3 regions of the Citrobacter sp. C1 genome follow, and region 3 is predicted to be linked to each of the others. Evidence: predicted binding sites of a transcription regulator. Region 3 holds the regulator's gene; each other region holds the start of a gene.
What was found. Region 3 encodes PurR, which represses purine synthesis genes. Its sites were predicted from a motif close to CANGCAAACGTTTGCNTG; they were not measured.
Positions count from the first base shown of each region.

Region 1: gltS (sodium/glutamate symporter) is a predicted target of PurR. The motif match lies at 2,685-2,702, and genes of this name have one in related genera.
Region 2: gcvT (glycine cleavage system aminomethyltransferase GcvT) is a predicted target of PurR. The motif match lies at 2,919-2,936, and genes of this name have one in related genera.

Region 1 covers NZ_CP115035.1:69,207-76,333, reverse strand. Annotated here, with positions in the region: gene recG (ATP-dependent DNA helicase RecG) at 1-1,280, shown strand, start outside; gene gltS (sodium/glutamate symporter) at 1,323-2,528, opposite strand; gene xanP (xanthine/proton symporter XanP) at 2,754-4,145, shown strand; gene IB214_RS00360 (AsmA family protein) at 4,267-5,976, shown strand; gene yicI (alpha-xylosidase) at 6,067-7,127, opposite strand, start outside.
Region 2 covers NZ_CP115035.1:813,452-820,578, forward strand. Annotated here, with positions in the region: gene pepP (Xaa-Pro aminopeptidase) at 1-75, shown strand, start outside; gene ubiH (2-octaprenyl-6-methoxyphenyl hydroxylase) at 72-1,250, shown strand; gene ubiI (FAD-dependent 2-octaprenylphenol hydroxylase) at 1,373-2,575, shown strand; gene gcvT (glycine cleavage system aminomethyltransferase GcvT) at 3,027-4,121, shown strand; gene gcvH (glycine cleavage system protein GcvH) at 4,146-4,535, shown strand; gene gcvP (aminomethyl-transferring glycine dehydrogenase) at 4,663-7,127, shown strand, end outside.
Region 3 covers NZ_CP115035.1:2,613,852-2,620,978, reverse strand. Annotated here, with positions in the region: gene punR (DNA-binding transcriptional activator PunR) at 1-639, shown strand, start outside; gene purR (HTH-type transcriptional repressor PurR) at 657-1,682, opposite strand; gene cydH (cytochrome bd-I accessory subunit CydH) at 1,980-2,069, shown strand; gene IB214_RS12625 (MFS transporter) at 2,248-3,417, shown strand; gene sodB (superoxide dismutase [Fe]) at 3,458-4,039, opposite strand; gene IB214_RS12615 (C40 family peptidase) at 4,167-4,997, opposite strand; gene grxD (monothiol glutaredoxin 4) at 5,330-5,677, shown strand; gene rnt (ribonuclease T) at 5,728-6,375, opposite strand; gene gloA (lactoylglutathione lyase) at 6,470-6,877, opposite strand; gene IB214_RS12595 (alkene reductase) at 6,975-7,127, opposite strand, start outside.

The DNA of each region.
Region 1 (7,127 bases), 2.5 Mb from region 3:
AGCCCACAGCCGCACAGGCGCGGGTGACCGCTGAGATCGAACGCGACATGGCGCTGGATGTCCCGATGATGCGCCTGGTACAGGGTGATGTCGGATCTGGTAAAACCCTGGTCGCCGCGCTCGCTGCCCTACGGGCCATTGCCCACGGTCAGCAGGTAGCGCTGATGGCACCAACCGAACTGCTGGCCGAACAGCATGCGAATAACTTCCGTAGCTGGTTTGCCCCACTTGGCATTGAAGTCGGCTGGTTGGCCGGTAAGCAGAAAGGTAAAGCGCGTCTTGCCCAACAGGACGCCATTGCCAGCGGGCAGGTACAGATGATTGTCGGTACACACGCCATTTTTCAGGAGCAGGTTCAGTTCAATGGTCTGGCGCTGGTGATTATCGACGAACAGCACCGCTTTGGCGTTCATCAACGTCTGGCTCTATGGGAAAAAGGTCAGCAGCAGGGTTTCCACCCGCATCAGCTGATCATGACTGCCACGCCGATCCCGCGTACTCTGGCAATGACCGCCTACGCCGATCTCGACACCTCGGTGATAGACGAACTCCCGCCGGGTCGTACGCCGGTCACCACGGTCGCCATCCCGGATACCCGTCGCAGCGATATTATTGATCGCGTGCGCAACGCCTGTACCCATGAAGGACGTCAGGCTTACTGGGTCTGCACGCTGATTGAAGAGTCTGAATTGTTAGAAGCCCAGGCGGCAGAAGCCACGTGGGAAGAGCTGAAAATTGCCCTACCGGAACTCAATATTGGTCTGGTGCACGGACGCATGAAGCCCGCCGAGAAGCAGTCGGTGATGGCTGCCTTCAAGCAGGGAGAACTGCATCTGTTGATCGCCACCACGGTGATTGAAGTCGGCGTGGACGTCCCCAACGCCAGCCTGATGATTATCGAAAACCCGGAACGTTTAGGTCTGGCCCAGCTGCATCAGCTACGCGGCCGCGTCGGTCGTGGCGCGGTGGCCTCCCACTGCGTGCTGCTCTACAAATCACCGCTGTCAAAAACCGCGCAGAAACGCCTGCAGGTCCTGCGAGACAGTAACGACGGATTTGTGATTGCGCAAAAGGATTTGGAGATTCGCGGCCCCGGAGAATTACTGGGGACACGTCAGACGGGGACGGCGGAATTCAAAGTAGCGGATTTACTACGCGATCAGGCAATTATTCCGGAAGTTCAGCGCATTGCCCGTCATATTCACGAACGTTACCCACAACAGGCGGTGGCGCTGATTGAACGCTGGATGCCGGAAACCGAACGCTATTCCAACGCGTAATCGATAAATAGCGGCGGCGGTTGTCACACCGCCGCACGGCCTTTATTGCGCAAAAATTGGCAACAGCAAATACAGCTTAATCACCAGCGCGTTAACGATGTCGATAAAGAACGCCCCTACCATCGGCACGACTAAAAATGCAGTATGCGATGGACCAAAACGCTCGGTAATCGCCTGCATGTTGGCAATCGCCGTCGGCGTTGCGCCGAGACCAAAACCACAGTGCCCGGCTGCCAGCACAGCGGCATCGTAGTTCTTGCCCATCATGCGCCAGGTAACAAATATGGCGTACAGCGCCATGAAGATCGTCTGCACCACCAGAATCGCCAGCATCGGCAGCGCCAGCGAAGCCAGTTCCCACAGCTTCAGGCTCATCAACGCCATCGCCAGGAACAGCGACAGACTCACGTTGCCCAGCACGGAAACCGCGCGTTCAAACACCCGATAAAAGCCCATTAACGCCAGGCCATTGCTGAGGATCACCCCAACAAACAGCACGCAGACGAAGGTCGGCAATTCCAGCACGGTACCCACCAGCAATTGCGCAACGATTTTGCCCACCGTCAGACAGATAGCGATCAGCGCGATGGTTTCAATCAGCACCAGAGAGGTGATGATGCGCCCGACATCCGGTTTTTCAAACGCAGTCGGCACGGCCTGATCGTCCGGCATACCGTCAGGCGTAGTGGAGTGCTTCACCAGATAGCGCGCGACCGGGCCGCCAATCAGTCCACCCAGCACCAGGCCAAATGTTGCGCACGCCATCGCCACTTCGGTGGCATTGGTAAAACCGTAGCGCTCAATAAACAGCTTACTCCACGCCGCACCCGTACCGTGTCCACCGGAAAGCGTAATCGAACCGGCAATCAGCCCCATCAACGGGTCAAGACCCAGCAGGCTCGCCATCCCGATCCCAATGGCGTTCTGCATCAACAGCAACCCCACCACCACAATCAGAAAAATGCCCACCACGCGGCCACCGGCGCGCAGGCTGGCGATGTTGGCGTTCAGGCCGATAGTGGCAAAGAACGCCAGCATCAACGGGTCACGCAGCGTCATATCGAAATTAACTTCCCAGCCCATGCTCTTTTTCAGTACCAGCAGTGCGATCGCCACCAGTAAACCACCCGCAACGGGCTCAGGTATCGTGTATTTCTTCAGGAAGGGAACAGACTGGACGAGCTTACGTCCCAGCAGCAACACCAGCGTTGCCGCAACCAATGTAGATAACGTATCGAGGTAAAACATAGACAGCTCCATTAGTGCGTTTAGCACAATCACGCACGATGTATTCCAGATCGATTTTTAGGTCTTTTTAGGTTTTCGGGGTGGATTTTAAGCAGAAAATGACAAAAAGTTATATAAAAAGGTGAGTTCATCGGTTTTAAATATTAAGAATACCTGCTAGCAAACGTTTGCTTTTCTGTTCTGGTCAGATAAAATCACCGCTTTTCCACCATGGGATTGCCTCTGATGTCCGTTAACGCCGTAGAGCCAACAAATGCGCAACCGGTTGCGCAGGCTCACAACAGTGAACTGATTTACCGTCTTGAAGATCGCCCCCCGTTAGCCCAGACCCTGTTTGCCGCCTGCCAGCACCTGCTGGCGATGTTCGTCGCGGTGATCACGCCAGCCCTGCTTATCTGTCAGGCGCTCGGTTTACCGGCTCAGGATACTCAACACATTATCAGTATGTCGCTGTTCGCATCCGGCGTAGCCTCCATCATTCAGATTAAAGCCTGGGGGCCGGTTGGCTCAGGGCTGTTATCTATTCAGGGCACCAGCTTTAACTTTGTAGCACCGCTGATTATGGGCGGCACGGCGCTGAAAACCGGCGGTGCAGATGTCCCGACCATGATGGCGGCACTGTTCGGTACGCTGATGCTGGCGAGCTGCACGGAAATGGTTATCTCGCGCGTACTGCATCTGGCGCGCCGTATTATTACCCCGCTGGTCTCAGGTGTGGTGGTGATGATTATCGGCCTGTCGCTGATTCAGGTAGGCCTGACGTCAATCGGTGGCGGCTATGCCGCAATGAGCGACAACACCTTCGGGGCACCGAAGAATCTGATGCTGGCCGGCGTTGTACTGGCGCTCATTATTCTTCTTAACCGCCAGCGCAACCCGTACCTGCGCGTGGCATCGCTGGTGATTGCCATGGCCGCAGGCTATCTGCTGGCCTGGTTTATGGACATGTTGCCGCAAAACACCGCCCCGGTGAGCCAGGACTTCATCATGGTACCAACGCCGCTATATTATGGCCTGGGCATCGACTGGAGCTTACTGCTGCCACTGATGCTGGTCTTTATGATCACCTCACTGGAAACCATCGGCGATATTACGGCCACCTCCGATGTCTCCGAACAACCGGTCTCCGGCCCGCTGTACATGAAGCGTCTGAAAGGCGGCGTTCTGGCAAATGGCCTGAACTCGTTTGTTTCCGCCGTGTTCAATACCTTTCCGAACTCCTGCTTCGGGCAGAACAACGGGGTGATTCAGTTGACTGGCGTAGCCAGCCGCTATGTTGGCTTTGTAGTCGCGCTGATGCTGATCGCGCTGGGTCTGTTCCCGGCGGTCAGTGGGTTTGTACAGCACATCCCTGAACCGGTTCTCGGCGGCGCTACGCTGGTGATGTTCGGTACCATCGCCGCCTCCGGGGTGCGCATTGTTTCTCGCGAGCCGCTGAATCGCCGCGCTATTCTGATTATTGCACTGTCGCTGGCCGTTGGCCTGGGCGTCTCCCAGCAGCCGCTGATCCTGCAGTTTGCCCCGGACTGGGTGAAAAACCTGCTCTCCTCAGGGATTGCCGCAGGCGGTATTACCGCTATCGTTCTGAACCTCGTTTTCCCGCCAGAGAAACAGTAAGCGACATGCGGCGTTGATTCTGAATCAACGCCGCTGTTACGCTCTTTCACCATTCCCGCCTTGAGGATTGCGCGTAAATCGTGCATAACTTGACTACGTGTACTTTGCGGGATGGAAGACCATGAAATTTATTGGAAAGCTGCTTCTTTACGTGCTGATCGCCCTTGCAGTGGCGATCCTCGGTCTCTATTTTCTACTGCAAACCCGCTGGGGCGCCGAGCATGTCAGCGCCTGGGTGTCAGAGAACAGCAGCTACCACCTGACGTTTGATGCCATCGATCATCGGTTTTCTTCGCCCTCCCACATTCTGCTGGAGAACGTCACCTTTGGTCGGGATGGCCAGCCTGCCACCCTGGTAGCAAAAAACGTTGATATTGGGCTGAGCAGTCGCCAAATCACCGACCCGCTGCACGTCGACACCATCCTGTTGCAAAACGGTACGCTGAATCTTTCTCCACAAACTGCACCGCTGCCGTTCCAGGCCGATCGCCTGCAGCTACAGGATATGGCACTCAACAGCCCCGGAAGCGAGTGGAACCTCAGTGCGCAGCGCGTGAACGGCGGCGTGATCCCCTGGAGCCCTGAAGCCGGAAAAATACTCGGCAGTAAAGCGCAGATCCAGCTCAGCGCCAGCTCGTTAACGCTGAACGATGTTCCTACGACTAACGTGCTGATTGAAGGCAGTATCGATAACGATCGCGTCACGTTAAGCAATATTGGCGCCGATGTGGCGCGCGGCGCATTGACCGGCGTGGCGCAGCGAAACCCCGACGGCAGTTGGATGGTGGAGAGTCTGCGGCTAAACGACATTCGGTTGCAAAGCGATAAATCGCTGACCGACTTTTTTGCGCCGCTCACCACCATTCCCTCGCTGCAAATTGGTCGTCTTGAGGTGACAGATGCCCGTCTACAAGGCCCTGACTGGGCGGTAACGGATCTCGATCTCAGCTTGCGTAACATGACCTTCAGTAAGGACGACTGGCAAACCCAGGAAGGTAAGTTGTCGATGAACGCCAGCGAATTTATCTACGGCTCGCTGCACTTCTTCGATCCTATTCTCAACGCTGAGTTCTCGCCGCAGGGCATTGCGCTGCGCCAGTTCACCACCCGCTGGGAAGGCGGTATGGTCAGAACCTCCGGCAACTGGTTGCGCAATAGCAAAGCGCTTGTTCTCGACGATGCCGCAGTTGCCGGGCTGGAATACACGCTACCGGAAAACTGGAAACCGCTGTGGGTGAAGCCCTTGCCCACCTGGCTCGACAGCCTGACGTTGAAGAAATTCAGCGCCAGCCGCAATCTGGTGATTGATATCGACCCAGCCTTCCCGTGGCAGCTCACCGCGCTGGACGGTTACGGCGCCAACCTCGGACTGGTGCAAAATCACCAGTGGGGGATCTGGAGCGGCAGCACCACGCTCAACGCCGCGGCCGCCACGTTTAACCGTACCGACGTACGCCGCCCTTCGCTGACGCTTACGGCCAACAGCAGCACGATCAATATCAGCGAACTGAGCGCGTATACCGAGAAAGGGTTGCTGGAGGCTACCGCCAGCATCTCACAACTTCCGCAGCGCCAGACGCAGGTCAGCCTGAACGGTCGCGGTGTGCCAATGACTATCCTGCAACAGTGGGGATGGCCTGCGCTGCCGATTTCCGGCGACGGTAACATCCAACTGACTGCCAGCGGCACTCTGCACGCAGATACGCCGCTGAAGCCCACGGTGAACGGTCAACTGCATGCGGTGAATGCCGACAAGCAGCAAGTGACACAGACGATGAGTGCAGGTGAGATTTCGGGCGGCGAAGTGATGTCGACCGAGCCTGCGCAGTAAGGTATCGCCGGTAGAGCAAATACTACCGGCCCAAAAAGTTGTGCACACCGTGGTGCCGGCATCGCCATCCGGCACCACGTTCACATGCACTTACAGGGTAATGGTCAACACATTGCCTTCTGCTGCAATCACCACACCCCACTCGCTCCCTGTAGATGAACCGCCCTTCACGCCGCCAACTTGCAGGATGTTACGCAGACACAGCGTCCAGTTGCGCGCCTCGCCCTCCCCCGTCACGGTGATGGTGTTATCCACACGTTTCGCCCTCAGCGTGAAGATAACCGAGCCGTCAGCGGCCGGCACGTCACAGACGGCTTCACGACCCTCCTCTAGATGGAACAGCTGGAACGCAGTGCCTTCATGCCAGGCGTAATCCGGTTTTTGGTTATTGCTGCCCAGCGCCAGCAGGGTGTTGTCACGCACGTAGACCGGCAGGCTCAGGAAGTCATGCTGCTGTTTATGCCAGCGACTGCCCACAATCTCGTCGTTACGCCACAGGTGCGTCCAGCGACCTTCCGGTAGGTAGAACTGCACATCTCCCGCTTCAGAGAACACCGGGGCCACCATCACGCTGTCGCCCAGCATGTACTGACGGTCAAGGTAATCACACGCCGGATCGTCCGGGAATTCGAGCATCATCGCACGCATCATCGGCGTGCCATACTCGCTGGCGCGCACAGCTTCGCGATACAGATACGGCATCATGCGGCATTTCTGCTCGGTGAAGTAACGCACCACATCGCAGGATTCGTCGTCGTACGCCCATGGTACGCGGTAGGATTTGCTGCCGTGCAGACGACTGTGGCTGGAGAGCAGCCCAAACGCACACCAGCGTTTGTAGACGTGCGCCGGGGCGGTATTCTCAAAGCCGCCGATGTCGTGACTCCAGAAGCCAAAGCCGGACAAGCCGATGGATAAGCCACCGCGCAAGCTTTCCGCCATTGATTCGTAGTTGGCGTAGCAGTCGCCGCCCCAGTGCACCGGAAACTGCTGCGCGCCCACGGAAGCAGAACGGGCGAACAGCACCGCCTCTTCTTCCCCCACGGTCTCTTTCAGCACGTTCCACACCAGTTCGTTGTAGATGAACGCATAATGGTTGTGCATTTTCTGCGGGTCAGCGCCGTCAAACCACTGCACATCCGTCGGGATAC
Region 2 (7,127 bases), 1.8 Mb from region 3:
GAAAACCTCACCGCCAGCGTAGTGAAAAAGGCGGATGATATTGAAGCACTGATGGCTGCGGCGCGACTGAAATGAGCGTGATTATTGTCGGTGGTGGTATGGTTGGAGCGACTCTGGCGCTGGCTATTTCAGAGCTGAGTCATGGGACGCTGCCGGTCCATCTTATTGAAGCGAGCGAGCCGGATACTGACCGCCATCCGGGATTTGACGCTCGGGCGATTGCGTTGGCCGCAGGCACCTGCCAGCAGTTGGCGCGAATTGGCGTCTGGCAGGCCATTGCCGATTGCGCAACCCCGATCAAAACGGTGCACGTCAGCGACCGTGGACATGCCGGGTGTGTGACGCTTGATGCACAGGAATACCGTATTCCTGCGCTGGGTCAGGTGGTGGAACTGCATGACGTCGGGCTGCGTCTGTTTGCGCTGTTGCGCAAAGCGCGCGGCGTCACGCTACATTGCCCTGACCGGGTGGCCAGCGTGTCGCGCACCCAGCAGCACGTTGAGGTCACGCTGGAGAATAGCGAGGTGATTACCGGTCGTGTACTGGTAGCCGCTGACGGCACACGCTCTGCGCTGGCGACCGCCTGCGGCGTTGACTGGCAGCAGCAGCCTTACGAACAACTGGCGGTGATTGCCAACGTTACCACCTCCGTCCCGCATAACGGACGAGCGTTTGAACGTTTCACGCAGCATGGCCCGCTGGCCATGTTACCGATGTCAGAAGGGCGCTGCTCGCTGGTGTGGTGTCATCCGCTGGAAAAGCGAGATGAGATCATGGCCTGGTCTGACGAACAGTTTTGTCGCGAACTGCAAACGACGTTTGGCTGGCGGCTTGGGCGCATTACGCAAGCCGGTCAACGTAGCGCCTATCCGCTGTCTTTAACCACCGCGGTGAAGGCGATTAGCCATCGCACCGTGCTGGTGGGCAATGCGGCGCAGACCCTGCATCCTATTGCCGGCCAAGGTTTTAATCTCGGCCTGCGCGATGTCATGAGCCTTGCCGAAACGTTGACGCAGGCACAGTTTGCAGCCGAAGACGTGGGTGATTATGCGGTGCTGTCGCGCTATCAGCAGCGTCGTGAGACCGATCGCGAAACAACGATTGGCGTGACCAACAGCCTGGTGTATCTGTTTGCCAATCGCTGGGCACCGCTGGTTGTTGGACGTAACGTGGGTCTTATGGCGATGGAATTATTGACGCCAGCCCGCGATGCGTTGGCGGAGCGGACCCTGGGCTGGGTCGCGCGATAAATATAGCCAGTAGGCCTGATAAGCGTAGCGCCATCAGGAAAATGCAATGGCAATCATGCCGGATGGCGGCTTCGCCTGATCCGGCCTACGGTATTTGATAGTCCCGTTTTCAGGAGCAAACAGTGCAAAGTGTTGATGTAGCAATTGTTGGTGGCGGCATGGTGGGACTGGCGGTTGCCTGCGGCTTGCAGGGCAGCGGGTTACGCGTTGCCGTATTAGAACAACATGTTCCGCAGCCTCTGGCGGCGGATGCACCTCCTCAGCTTCGCGTGTCGGCCATTAACGCCGCCAGCGAAAAACTACTGACCCGTCTTGGCGTATGGTCAGACATTGTCGCCCGTCGGGCTTGCTGTTACCACGGGATGGAAGTTTGGGACAAAGACAGCTTTGGGCGCATCGAATTTGATGACCAAAGCATGGGCTATAGCCATTTAGGACATATCGTTGAAAATTCGGTGGTCCACTACGCGCTGTGGCAAAAGGCGCAGCAGTCGGCGGATATTACGCTAATGGCTCCGGCAGAACTTCAGCAAGTGGCCTGGGGGGAGAACGAAGCTTTTCTGACCCTGAAGGATGGTTCGATGCTGACTGCGCGCCTGGTCATTGGCGCGGACGGCGCAAACTCCTGGTTGCGTAACAAAGCGGATATCCCGCTGACCTTCTGGGATTATCGCCATCATGCGCTGGTGGCAACCATTCGTACCGAGGACGCGCACGGTGCAGTTGCCCGCCAGGCGTTCCATGGCGAAGGCATTCTGGCGTTCTTACCGCTCAGCGATCCGCATTTGTGCTCTATCGTCTGGTCACTCTCGCCGCAGGAAGCAGAGCGCATGCAACTGGCAAGTGTTGACGCGTTTAATCAGGCGCTGAATATCGCCTTTGATAATCGGCTGGGACTATGTCGCGTTGAGAGTGAACGTCAGGTGTTTCCGCTAACGGGGCGCTATGCCCGCCAGTTTGCCGCGCACCGCCTGGCGCTGGTCGGTGATGCGGCACATACCATCCATCCGCTGGCAGGACAGGGGGTTAACCTCGGTTTTATGGATGCTGCGGAGCTGATTGATGAGCTAAAACGTCTGCAACGCCAGGGGAAAGACATCGGTCAGTACCTCTATCTGCGTCGCTACGAGCGTAGCCGTAAGCACAGTGCAGCGGTGATGCTGGCCGGTATGCAGGGGTTCCGTGAACTGTTTGCTGGCGCGAACCCAGCGAAGAAACTGCTGCGTGATATTGGTCTGAAACTGGCCGATACCCTGCCAGGCGTAAAACCACAACTCATCCGTCAGGCGATGGGATTAAACGATCTTCCTGAGTGGTTGCGCTAACGTCCGTCAGGACAATTTTAAGAGTTTGAGACCCGTCACACTTTCCTCTCCCGGCCTGCGCGCCGGGATGCTTCTCTCATTTGAAATAATCTAATTTCACGCTTCTTTTCGCATTAGTTTTTTTAATATTACTATTTTCTCATAACGCCATTTTTGACATTTTTTCCACATTTAATATGGATTGATGACGATTTGTTTCGTTTTATCTATCTGTTGTTCTGATTTTATGGCGGTTAATTGGTTTTTTATTCTGTCGTTGATCTGGGCATTTTTAGCCATAAGCTAATGTGATGGTTAATTTTGCCTTATGGTTTAGCGTCTGTTTCAGTGGTAAGTTCAAGACAAAGAGAACGTTTGCGTCGCAGCCCCCGGAGCGGCTGCGGTGCTGGGTTTCGTGGTGAACATTTCACCGCGAAAGAGTTGATAGCCCCGCTTATTCAACGAGGAAAAGATGGCTCAACAGACTCCTTTGTACGAACAACACACGCTATGCGGCGCGCGCATGGTTGATTTCCATGGCTGGATGATGCCTCTGCATTACGGTTCTCAGCTCGACGAGCACCACGCTGTTCGCACCGATGCCGGTATGTTTGATGTGTCGCACATGACCATCGTCGACCTGCGCGGCAGTCGCACCCGGGAGTTCTTGCGTTATCTGCTGGCAAACGACGTCGCGAAGCTAACGAAAACCGGTAAAGCCCTTTACTCCGGTATGCTCAATGCGTCGGGCGGTGTGATTGATGACCTGATCGTCTACTACTTCACTGAAGATTTCTTCCGCCTCGTTGTTAACTCCGCCACCCGCGAAAAAGACCTCTCCTGGATAACCCAACACGCTGAACCTTACGCTATCGACATCACCGTTCGTGATGACTTGTCGATGATTGCGGTGCAGGGACCGAATGCTCAGGCTAAAGCCGCCACGCTGTTTACTGAAGAACAGCGCCATGCGGTAGAAGGCATGAAGCCGTTCTTTGGCGTGCAGGCGGGTGATTTGTTTATCGCCACCACTGGCTATACCGGCGAAGCAGGCTATGAAATTGCCCTGCCGAATGAAAAAGCCGCGGATTTCTGGCGTGCGCTGGTCGACGCAGGCGTACAGCCATGTGGTCTGGGCGCGCGCGATACGCTGCGTCTGGAAGCCGGTATGAACCTGTACAGCCAGGAAATGGACGAGGGTATTTCTCCGTTGGCCGCCAACATGGGCTGGACCATCGCGTGGGAACCGGCTGACCGCGACTTCATTGGTCGCGAAGCACTGGAAATGCAGCGTGAAAAAGGTCACCAGCAGCTGGTTGGCCTGGTAATGACCGAGAAAGGCGTACTGCGTAATGAACTGCCGGTGCGTTTCACCGATGCGGCGGGCAATGCGCATGAAGGCATTATCACCAGTGGTACGTTCTCTCCGACGCTGGGCTACAGCATTGCACTGGCGCGCGTACCTGCGGGTATAGGCGAGACGGCAATCGTGCAGATCCGTAACCGTGAAATGCCGGTAAAAGTGACTAAACCTGTTTTTGTGCGTAACGGCAAAGCCGTCGCGTGATTCATCCTTTTTGGAGATTGATTGATGAGCAACGTACCAGCAGAACTGAAATACAGTAAAGAACACGAATGGCTGCGCAAAGAAGCAGACGGCTCTTACACCGTAGGGATCACCGAACATGCTCAGGAACTGCTGGGTGACATGGTGTTCGTTGACCTGCCAGAAGTGGGTGCCACTGTTAGCGCGGGCGACGACTGCGCGGTTGCGGAATCCGTAAAAGCGGCTTCCGATATCTATGCGCCAGTGGGCGGTGAGATTGTGGCGGTGAATGACGCGCTCAGCGACTCCCCGGAACTGGTGAACAGCGAGCCGTATACCGGCGGCTGGATCTTCAAGATCAAAGCCAGCGACGAAAGCGAAATCGAATCACTGCTGGATGCCACTGCGTACGAGGCATTACTGGAAGACGAATAAGATTGTGCCGGATGGCACTGCGTTTATCCGGCCTACGGTTTTATGTAGGCCAGGTAAGCGTCAGCGCCACCGGGCAATTGAGTTAGAGACAATCACGATTCACTGCACGTTTCAGGAACCATCGCCCATGACACAGACGTTAAGCCAGCTTGAAAACAGCGGCGCTTTCATTGAACGCCATATCGGACCGGACGCCGCGCAGCAGCAAGAAATGCTGAATGCGGTTGGCGCCGAGTCGTTAAACGCGCTGATCGGCCAGATTGTGCCGAAAGACATTCAGCTCGCAACCCCGCCACAGGTGGGCGAGGCGGCGACCGAATACGCTGCGCTGGCAGAGTTAAAAGCCATCGCCGGGCGTAACAAGCGCTTCACGTCCTACATTGGCATGGGTTATACCGCCGTGCAGTTACCGCCGGTTATCCTGCGTAATATGCTGGAAAACCCGGGTTGGTACACCGCATATACGCCGTATCAACCAGAAGTCTCCCAGGGCCGTCTGGAAGCACTGCTTAACTTCCAGCAGGTGACGTTGGATCTGACCGGTCTGGATATGGCTTCCGCTTCTCTGCTGGATGAAGCCACCGCGGCTGCCGAAGCCATGGCGATGGCAAAACGCGTCAGTAAACTGAAAAACGCCAACCGCTTCTTTGTGGCGTCTGATGTTCATCCGCAAACGCTGGATGTTGTCCGTACCCGTGCGGAAACCTTCGGCTTTGATGTCATCGTTGACGACGCAGCAAAAGCGCTGGATCACCAGGATGTCTTCGGGGTGCTGCTGCAACAAGTGGGCACTACCGGTGAAGTTCACGACTACAGCGCGCTGATTGCTGAACTGAAAGCGCGTAAAGTGGTGGTCAGCGTAGCGGCCGATTTTATGGCGCTGGTTCTGCTGACTGCGCCGGGCAAACAGGGCGCGGACATTGTTTTCGGCTCCGCTCAGCGCTTTGGCGTACCGATGGGTTACGGCGGCCCGCACGCGGCATTCTTTGCTGCCAAAGACGAATTCAAACGTTCCATGCCAGGCCGTATTATCGGCGTCTCCAAAGATGCCGCAGGTAATACCGCTCTGCGCATGGCGATGCAGACTCGCGAGCAGCATATCCGCCGTGAGAAAGCGAACTCCAATATTTGTACCTCGCAGGTACTGCTGGCAAACATCGCCAGCCTGTATGCCGTTTACCACGGTCCAGTCGGACTGAAGCGCATTGCGAACCGCATCCACCGCCTGACCGATATTCTGGCCGCGGGTCTGCAACAGAAAGGGTTGAAGCTGCGTCATGCGCACTACTTTGACACCCTGTGTGTCGAAGTCGCTGATAAAGCGGCCGTGCTGGCGCGTGCCGAAGCGGCAGAAATCAACCTGCGCAGCGATATTCATAACGCCGTAGGCATTACGCTCGACGAAACCACCACCCGTGAAAATGTGGTGCAGTTGTTTAATGTTCTGCTGGGCGACAGCCACGGCCTGAACATCGATACGCTGGATAAAGACGTGGCGCTCGACAGCCGTTCTATTCAGGACAACATGCTGCGTGATGATGCGATCCTGAGTCATCCGGTGTTCAATCGCTACCACAGCGAAACCGAGATGATGCGCTACATGCACTCGCTGGAACGTAAAGATCTGGCGCTGAATCAGGCAATGATCCCACTGGGTTCCTGCACCATGAAGCTGAACGCGGCCGCCGAGATGATCCCTATCACCTGGCCTGAATTTGCTGAACTGCACCCGTTCTGCCCACCTGAGCAGGCGGAAGGGTATCAGCAGATGATTGGTCAGCTTTCTGAGTGGCTGGTAAAACTGACCGGTTATGACGCCGTCTGCATGCAGCCGAACTCCGGCGCACAGGGTGAATATGCGGGCCTGCTGGCGATTCGTCACTATCACGAAAGCCGTAACGAAGGTCATCGCGATATCTGCCTGATCCCGGCCTCTGCTCACGGTACTAACCCAGCTTCCGCCCAGATGGCGGGAATGCAGGTGGTAGTGGTGGCCTGTGATAAAAACGGCAACATCGATCTTGGCGATCTGCGCGAAAAAGCGGCGCAGGCGGGTGAAAACCTGTCCTGCATTATGGTGACCTATCCATCCACCCACGGCGTGTACGAAGAAACGATCCGTGAAGTATGCGAAGTCGTGCATCAGTTCGGCGGCCAGGTTTACCTCGATGGCGCGAACATGAACGCTCAGGTCGGTATCACCACGCCAGGCTTTATCGGCGCGGATGTTTCACACCTCAACCTGCATAAAACCTTCTGCATTCCGCACGGCGGCGGCGGCCCGGGTATGGGGCCGATCGGCGTTAAATCGCATCTCGCACCGTTTGTGCCGGGTCACAGTGTGGTACAGATTGAAGGCATGCTCACCCGTCAGGGCGCGGTATCTGCCGCACCGTTCGGTAGCGCCTCCATTCTGCCAATCAGCTGGATGTACATCCGCATGATGGGCGCAGAAGGTCTGAAGCAGGCAAGCCAGGTGGCAATTCTGAATGCCAACTACATTGCCAGCCGTCTGAAAGATGCCTACCCGGTGCTGTATACTGGTCGCGATGGCCGTGTGGCGCACGAGTGTATTCTCGACATTCGTCCACT
Region 3 (7,127 bases):
GGGCAACTGGCGATTGCCGTCGATAATATTGTCAGGCCGGAGCGGACCCGGCAGATGATTGTGGATTTCTACCGTCATTTTGATGATGTGGAGTTAATCGTTTTTCAGGAGGTGTTTAACGGCGTCTGGGATGCGTTATCGGACGGGCGCGTGGAGCTGGCGATTGGCGCGACGCAGGCTATTCCGGTAGGGGGGCGCTATACGTTTCGCGATATGGGAATGTTGAGCTGGAACTGCGTGGTGGCAAGTCATCATCCGCTGGCGTCGATGCCGGGACCGCTCAGTGACGATACGTTGCGCAACTGGCCGTCGCTGGTACGAGAAGATACCTCCCGTACGTTGCCAAAACGTATTACCTGGCTACTGGATAACCAAAAACGGGTGGTAGTGCCTGACTGGGAGTCATCTGCCACCTGCTTATCGGCTGGGCTCTGTGTTGGGATGGTGCCGACGCATTTTTCCAAACCGTGGATCGACAGCGGAAAATGGGTTGCACTACAGCTTGAAAATCCCTTTCCTGATGCCGCGTGTTGCCTGACCTGGCAGCAAAACGATACGTCACCCGCACTGAGATGGCTGCTGGACTATTTAGGGGACAGTGAAACGTTGAATAAAGAGTGGCTGCGGGAGCCAGAGTAAGGCTCCCGCACAACAGATTATCGACGATAATCGCGGAACGGACCATCGGCCACGGAGCGACGTTCTACCAGGCGCGGGTGCACCTCAATAGACTGTGACTCTTCGCGTTTATTCACGATACGGTCTAACAGCATGTTAAAGGCCGTTTCACCGAGCGAATCTTTTGGCTGATGAATGGTGGTTAATGCCGGGGTGAAGAAGCGGGCGTTACGCACGTTGTCGTAACCAATCAGCGACACATCTTGCGGGACGCGCAGGCCCATCTCATCAGCGGCGCAAAGTGCGCCCATCGCCATGATATCACCACCGCAGAAGACGGCGGTCGGGCGGTGCGACTGGGAGAGGATCTGCTGCATGGCGCGATACCCGGATTCAGGCTCAAAATCGCCCTGGACAATCCAGTTGTCAGGCACTTTAATCAGCGCTTCTTCCATCGCCTTCATAAAGCCCGCCAGGCGTCCGGCGCCGGTGTTACGCTCCATAGACCCTGGGATCACACCAATCTCGCGATGACCGCGTTCAACCAGATAACGGCCTGCCATATAACCGCCTTCAAAGGCGTTATCGATGACCGTATCGGTAAAATCGGCTTTGGCTTCGCCCCAATCCATCACCACCATCGGAATATGGCGATATTCTTCGAGTATGGAAAGCAGAGGTTCCGGGTATTCAGAACACATCACCAGCAGACCATCTACGCGCTTCTGCGCCATCATGGAGAGGTAGGCCTGCTGCTTCTCGAGGCTGTTCCACGCGTTGCCCAGAATCAGCGTATAGCCTTTCTGGAAGCAGTTCTTCTCAACGGCTTCGATGATTTCCGCAAAGTAGGCGGCTTCGCTGCTGGTCGCCAACAAGCCAATCGATTTAGTGTGATTCACCTTCAGACTGCGTGCCACCGCGCTTGGGGAATAATGTAGTTCTTTAATTGCTGCCCAGACGGCATTGCGCGTTTCTTCCGCGACAAAGCGTGTTTTGTTAATTACGTGTGATACGGTTGTAGTGGAAACGTTTGCTCGCTTCGCTACATCTTTAATTGTTGCCATTACATCTCACTCCAGACCATATCCTAAGTTCCTGAGAATACTCCAGGTAAACGTTTGCCTTCACACACCCTTCGCGCAACATCAGGGTTGCGGTACGCCAGGAAAACGACACGGAACGTCAGGAAGGGGTCAATGGCCGGTACGCTAATCAAGTAAGCGTGGAATTTTGTCTGATCTTTACGAAAAGGGGAAGAGTTAAAAGCATTTATCAATATAAATCGTGAGAGATTTTTACCTTCAAGTGTGCAAAAATGCGCAATATCACTTTTTGTGTGGGAATAAAAAGGAGAAAACTTGATGAGCACCGATCTGAAATTTTCGTTAGTCACCACCATTATTGTTCTGGGTTTGATTGTTGCCAGTGGTTTAACCGCCGCGCTGCATTGATGTATCGCCGAGGGAGAGCTATCTCCCTCATCCCGCCAACCCGTCCTCCCACTGCTATTGTTTGCAAATAAGCAAAAGTCTTTTGCATTTTTGTTAACTTTATTATTTTTGCGATCAATGTCATGCTTTTGACTCTTATTCTGTGTCGTGCTACGGCTCGACGTTACGGAGTCGCTGTATGAAAATAAATTATCCACTACTGGCGCTGGCGATAGGGGCGTTTGGTATCGGCACGACGGAGTTTTCTCCGATGGGGTTATTACCCGTCATCGCTAAAGGCGTCGATGTCTCGATTCCGGCGGCAGGGATGCTAATTAGCGCCTATGCGGTAGGGGTGATGGTCGGTGCACCGTTAATGACCTTATTGCTTTCTCATCGCGGGCGCCGCAATGCGCTGATTTTTCTGATGGCGATTTTTACGCTCGGCAACGTGCTGTCGGCGTTATCTCCCGATTACACTACTCTGATGCTGTCGCGTATTCTGACCAGTCTTAACCATGGGGCCTTTTTTGGTCTCGGCTCGGTTGTAGCGGCAAGCGTGGTTCCAAAGCACAAACAGGCCAGCGCTGTCGCCACCATGTTTATGGGACTCACCATCGCCAATATTGGCGGCGTTCCTGCAGCGACCTGGCTGGGTGAAACCATCGGCTGGCGCATGTCCTTTATGGCAACGGCGGGTCTGGGGGTTATCTCGATGGTCAGCCTGTTCTTCTCGTTGCCGAAAGGCGGAGCAGGGGAGCGCCCGAACGTGCGCAAAGAGCTGGCGGTGCTCATGCGCCCGCAGGTGGTGTCAGCGTTGCTGACTACTGTGCTGGGAGCCGGTGCGATGTTCACGCTCTATACCTATATTTCACCGGTGCTGCATAGCATCACCCATGCCACGCCTGCCTTTGTAACCGGAATGCTGGTGCTGATTGGCGTCGGGTTCTCAATCGGTAACTATCTGGGCGGTAAACTGGCGGACCGCTCAGTCAACGGCACGCTGAAAGGCTTCTTACTGCTATTGATGGTGATTATGCTGGCAATCCCGTTACTGGCGCGTAGTGAATTGGGTGCAGCCATCAGCATGGTAGTCTGGGGTGCGGCAACCTTTGCGGTAGTTCCGCCGTTACAGATGCGTGTGATGCGCGTTGCCAGCGACGCGCCGGGCTTATCATCCTCGGTCAACATTGGTGCGTTTAATCTGGGGAATGCGCTAGGTGCGGCGGCGGGTGGCGCAGTGATATCGGGTGGTTTAGGTTACAGTTTTGTCCCGGTGATGGGGGCAATTGTGGCTGGGATGGCGTTGCTACTGGTCTTTGTCTCCGCGAGAAAACAGCCTGACGAGGCCTGCAGCGTCACGAACTAACGCTAAAACGCAGAAGGGAGTCCCTTCTGCGTTATCATTTTTATGCTGCGAAGTTTTTCGCAACAAACTCCCAGTTCACCAGCGCCCAGAAATGTTCCAGGTAGCCAGGACGCGCGTTGCGATAGTCGATGTAGTAGGCGTGTTCCCACACATCAACGGTCATCAGCGGCGTTGCATCGGTGGTCAGCGGTGTTCCGGCATTTGACGTGGAAACGATAGCCAGTTTGCCATCAGTACCTTTTACCAGCCAGGTCCAGCCAGCGCCGAAGTTTTTGATCGCCGCATCGGTGAATTGCGCTTTGAAGTCAGCGAAGCTACCAAAAGATGCAACAATGGCTTCAGCCAGTTCACCGGTCGGTTCACCGCCCGCGTTGGGTGCCAGGCAGTTCCAGTAGAAGGTGTGGTTCCAGACCTGAGCCGCGTTGTTAAACACACCACCTTCAGAGCTACGTACGATCTCTTCCAGTGATTTGCCTTCAAACGCCGTGCCTTTGATCAAGTTATTCAGGTTAGTAACGTAAGTCTGGTGGTGTTTGCCATAGTGGTATTCCAGCGTTTCAGCAGAAATGTGCGGCGCCAGAGCATCTTTGGCATACGGTAATGCAGGTAATTCGAACGACATTGCTTCTCTCCTTATTATTTATATTGAGTACACACAATAGCCTCATTGTGAGTAAGGATAGGGTAGCAAATTGAAAGGTTATGCAAAAGAAGAACTTACCCTACAGCACATACTGTAGGGTAAGATTTTAGCGAATTGTTTTTGGCGTCATGACACGACGAGCGCCCACATAGTGGCGCTGCCAGTAATCTTCACTCAGGGAGGTGATTTGGATCTCCTGACCGCTACGTGGTGACTGAATAAACTTACCGTTGCCAACGTAGACACCAACGTGATCGGCGGTGCCGCGGCCCTGGGTACGGAAGAAGACCAAATCGCCGTTTTTCAGTTCATCGCGGTCGATCGGTGCTGCGTCGCGCAGGTGGTACATTTCATTGGCAGTACGCGGAATGCGGAACTTCACCAGGTCCTTATACGCGTAATAAACCAGACCACTGCAATCAAAACCGGTTCTCGGCGAAGAGCCACCCCAGCGGTAGGGTTTACCGATCTGGTTCATCAGAGTAGACATCGCGGTTTTGGTCGCTTTTTGCACTTTCACTTTATGGGCATCAGCGAGGGCTACCGGGGCTGTTGATTTTACTTTTACACAGCGCGGCTTGTGACCTTTGCGCGGGGTGCATTTTTCAGTCCAGGTGACCGCAGCGGTTTGTGTTGTTGCGACTTTACTGCGACGGTTGACCGTTTTGGTTGTTTTTGCAGGTGTCGCGGTGCGTTTTTTGGAAGAGGAAGCGGTTTTGGTGCTGGATTTACTGGTGGTTTTTTTTGCCGTTTTCTTGCTGGTTTGTGTGACTTTTTTACTGGCTGTCGCGCTTTTCTTTTTATCTACCGTTTTGAGCGTGTGGGAAACGGCAGGTGTCGTCCTGGCCTGCTTCGAAGCATGGGCCACTGACGTAAAAGGGAGTGTGGTAAAAAGCAAAGCACAGAGCGTGATCGAGATCCGGTTTATCCGCGCCACTGAGCAGTCCTCTGTTAGGGCAGGTCTATCATGCCTGCGTGTGATTTTCAAAACTTGATGATTCTAATCTATAGAAACGGGGAAAGTTAATAGCTTTTTTTGTTTAAAATAGTGTTTCGTTACCGACCGCAAAAAAAAACAGCAATCAACGCCAATACTGGCGAAGGGATAATCAATTCCTTGTGCATAAAAGGGATAAGTAAGATTCTGAATGCAACTTATGGCGACTGGCGATAAAATAATAACCGTAAGAAAAATGTTATTTTCCGTTGTCAGTCAGACCCGTTACAATGTCAGACTACTGCCGTAAAAGAAGTTAAGGAAGCAAGATAATGAGCACCACTATCGAAAAAATCCAGCGCCAGATCGCTGAAAACCCGATTCTCCTGTACATGAAAGGTTCTCCAAAACTGCCAAGCTGCGGTTTTTCCGCTCAGGCTGTGCAGGCGCTGTCTGCCTGTGGTGAACGCTTTGCTTATGTTGATATTCTGCAAAACCCGGATATTCGCGCCGAGTTGCCGAAATACGCAAACTGGCCAACCTTCCCGCAGCTGTGGGTTGATGGTGAGCTGGTTGGCGGCTGCGACATTTTAATCGAAATGTACCAGCGCGGTGAATTGCAGCAGCTTATCAAAGAGACTGCGGCGAAGTACAAAACCGAAGAGCCGGACGCTGAGTAATCAGCAGAAACGAAAAAGCGACCAGTCTGGTCGCTTTTTTTATGGTCCGCTTATGCCTCTTCAGGCATTGGCAGGGGCCACCCACCAAGACGTTTCCAGCGGTTAACGATTTCGCAAAACAGCACTGCCGTCCGTTCGGTGTCATACAGCGCAGAGTGCGCCTGGTTGCCATCAAACTCCATTCCTGCAGCCAGACACGCTTTAGACAGTACGGTTTGCCCGAGCGAAAGACCGCTTAAGGCCGCAGTGTCAAAGGTCACAAACGGGTGAAATGGGTTGCGCTTCAGCGAGGCGCGTTCGGCGGCTGCCATCATGAAGCTGTGATCGAAGGTGGCATTATGCGCAACCATAATCGCCCGATTGCAGCCGCTGTCTTTGATGCCTTTACGCACCATTTTGAAGATGGCGTGCAGGGCGTCGTATTCGCTGACCGCGCCGCGCAACGGGTTGCTCGGATCAATACCGTTAAACGCAAGTGCTTCTGGTTGCAGATTTGCCCCTTCAAACGGTTCGACGTGGAAATGCAACGTCATGTCCGGCATCAGCCAGCCTTGTTCATCCATTTTCAGCGTGATGGCCGCAATCTCGAGCAGCGCATCGGTTTTGGCGTTAAATCCCGCTGTTTCTACATCAATGACGACAGGATAAAAACCACGAAAACGGTCACACAGACCGGAAAGTTGAGCGTTATCGGACATCTGGGTCTCTTAATACGGGAAAATTGCAGCGCGTATTATGACAAAATGATGAGTATAAAACTACGGGCACAGACGATCTGCGCCCGAGGGGTGGTTAGTCACCCAGGCCGCGGCCTGCGTCTTTCTCTTCGATCAGTTCGATTTTGTAACCGTCCGGATCTTCTACAAATGCGATAACCGTCGTCCCGCCTTTGACCGGACCCGCTTCGCGCGTCACGTTGCCGCCGTTCTGACGAATGCGCTCGCAGGCTTCTGCGGCGTTGTCTACGCTCAGAGCAATGTGGCCGTAGGCAGTGCCCAGGTCATATTTGTCGACGCCCCAGTTGTAGGTCAGCTCAATGACGGCTTCATCGGTCTCAGGACCGTAACCGACAAAGGCCAGAGAATACTTGTATTCAGGGTTTTCACTGGTACGCAGCAGCTTCATGCCCAGCACGTTGGTGTAAAATTCGATGGAACGCTGCAGGTCACCTACGCGCAGCATGGTATGAAGTAAACGCATCTTTTTCCCCTTCAAAAATGGCTAGTACATTCAATATGTTGTTTTAGTATAGCGGCGTTGTTGCGCCGCTATCAATGCCAGAACGGAGATTGCGCAATTACAGGGTCGGATAATCCGTGTAACCCTCTGCACCGCCGCCGTAGAAACTCTCTGCGCGCTGCGAGTTCAGTTCTGCTTTGTGCTGCAAACGTGCGACCAAATCCGGGTTGGCAATATAGGCGCGGCCAAAGGCGACGGCGTCGATCAACCC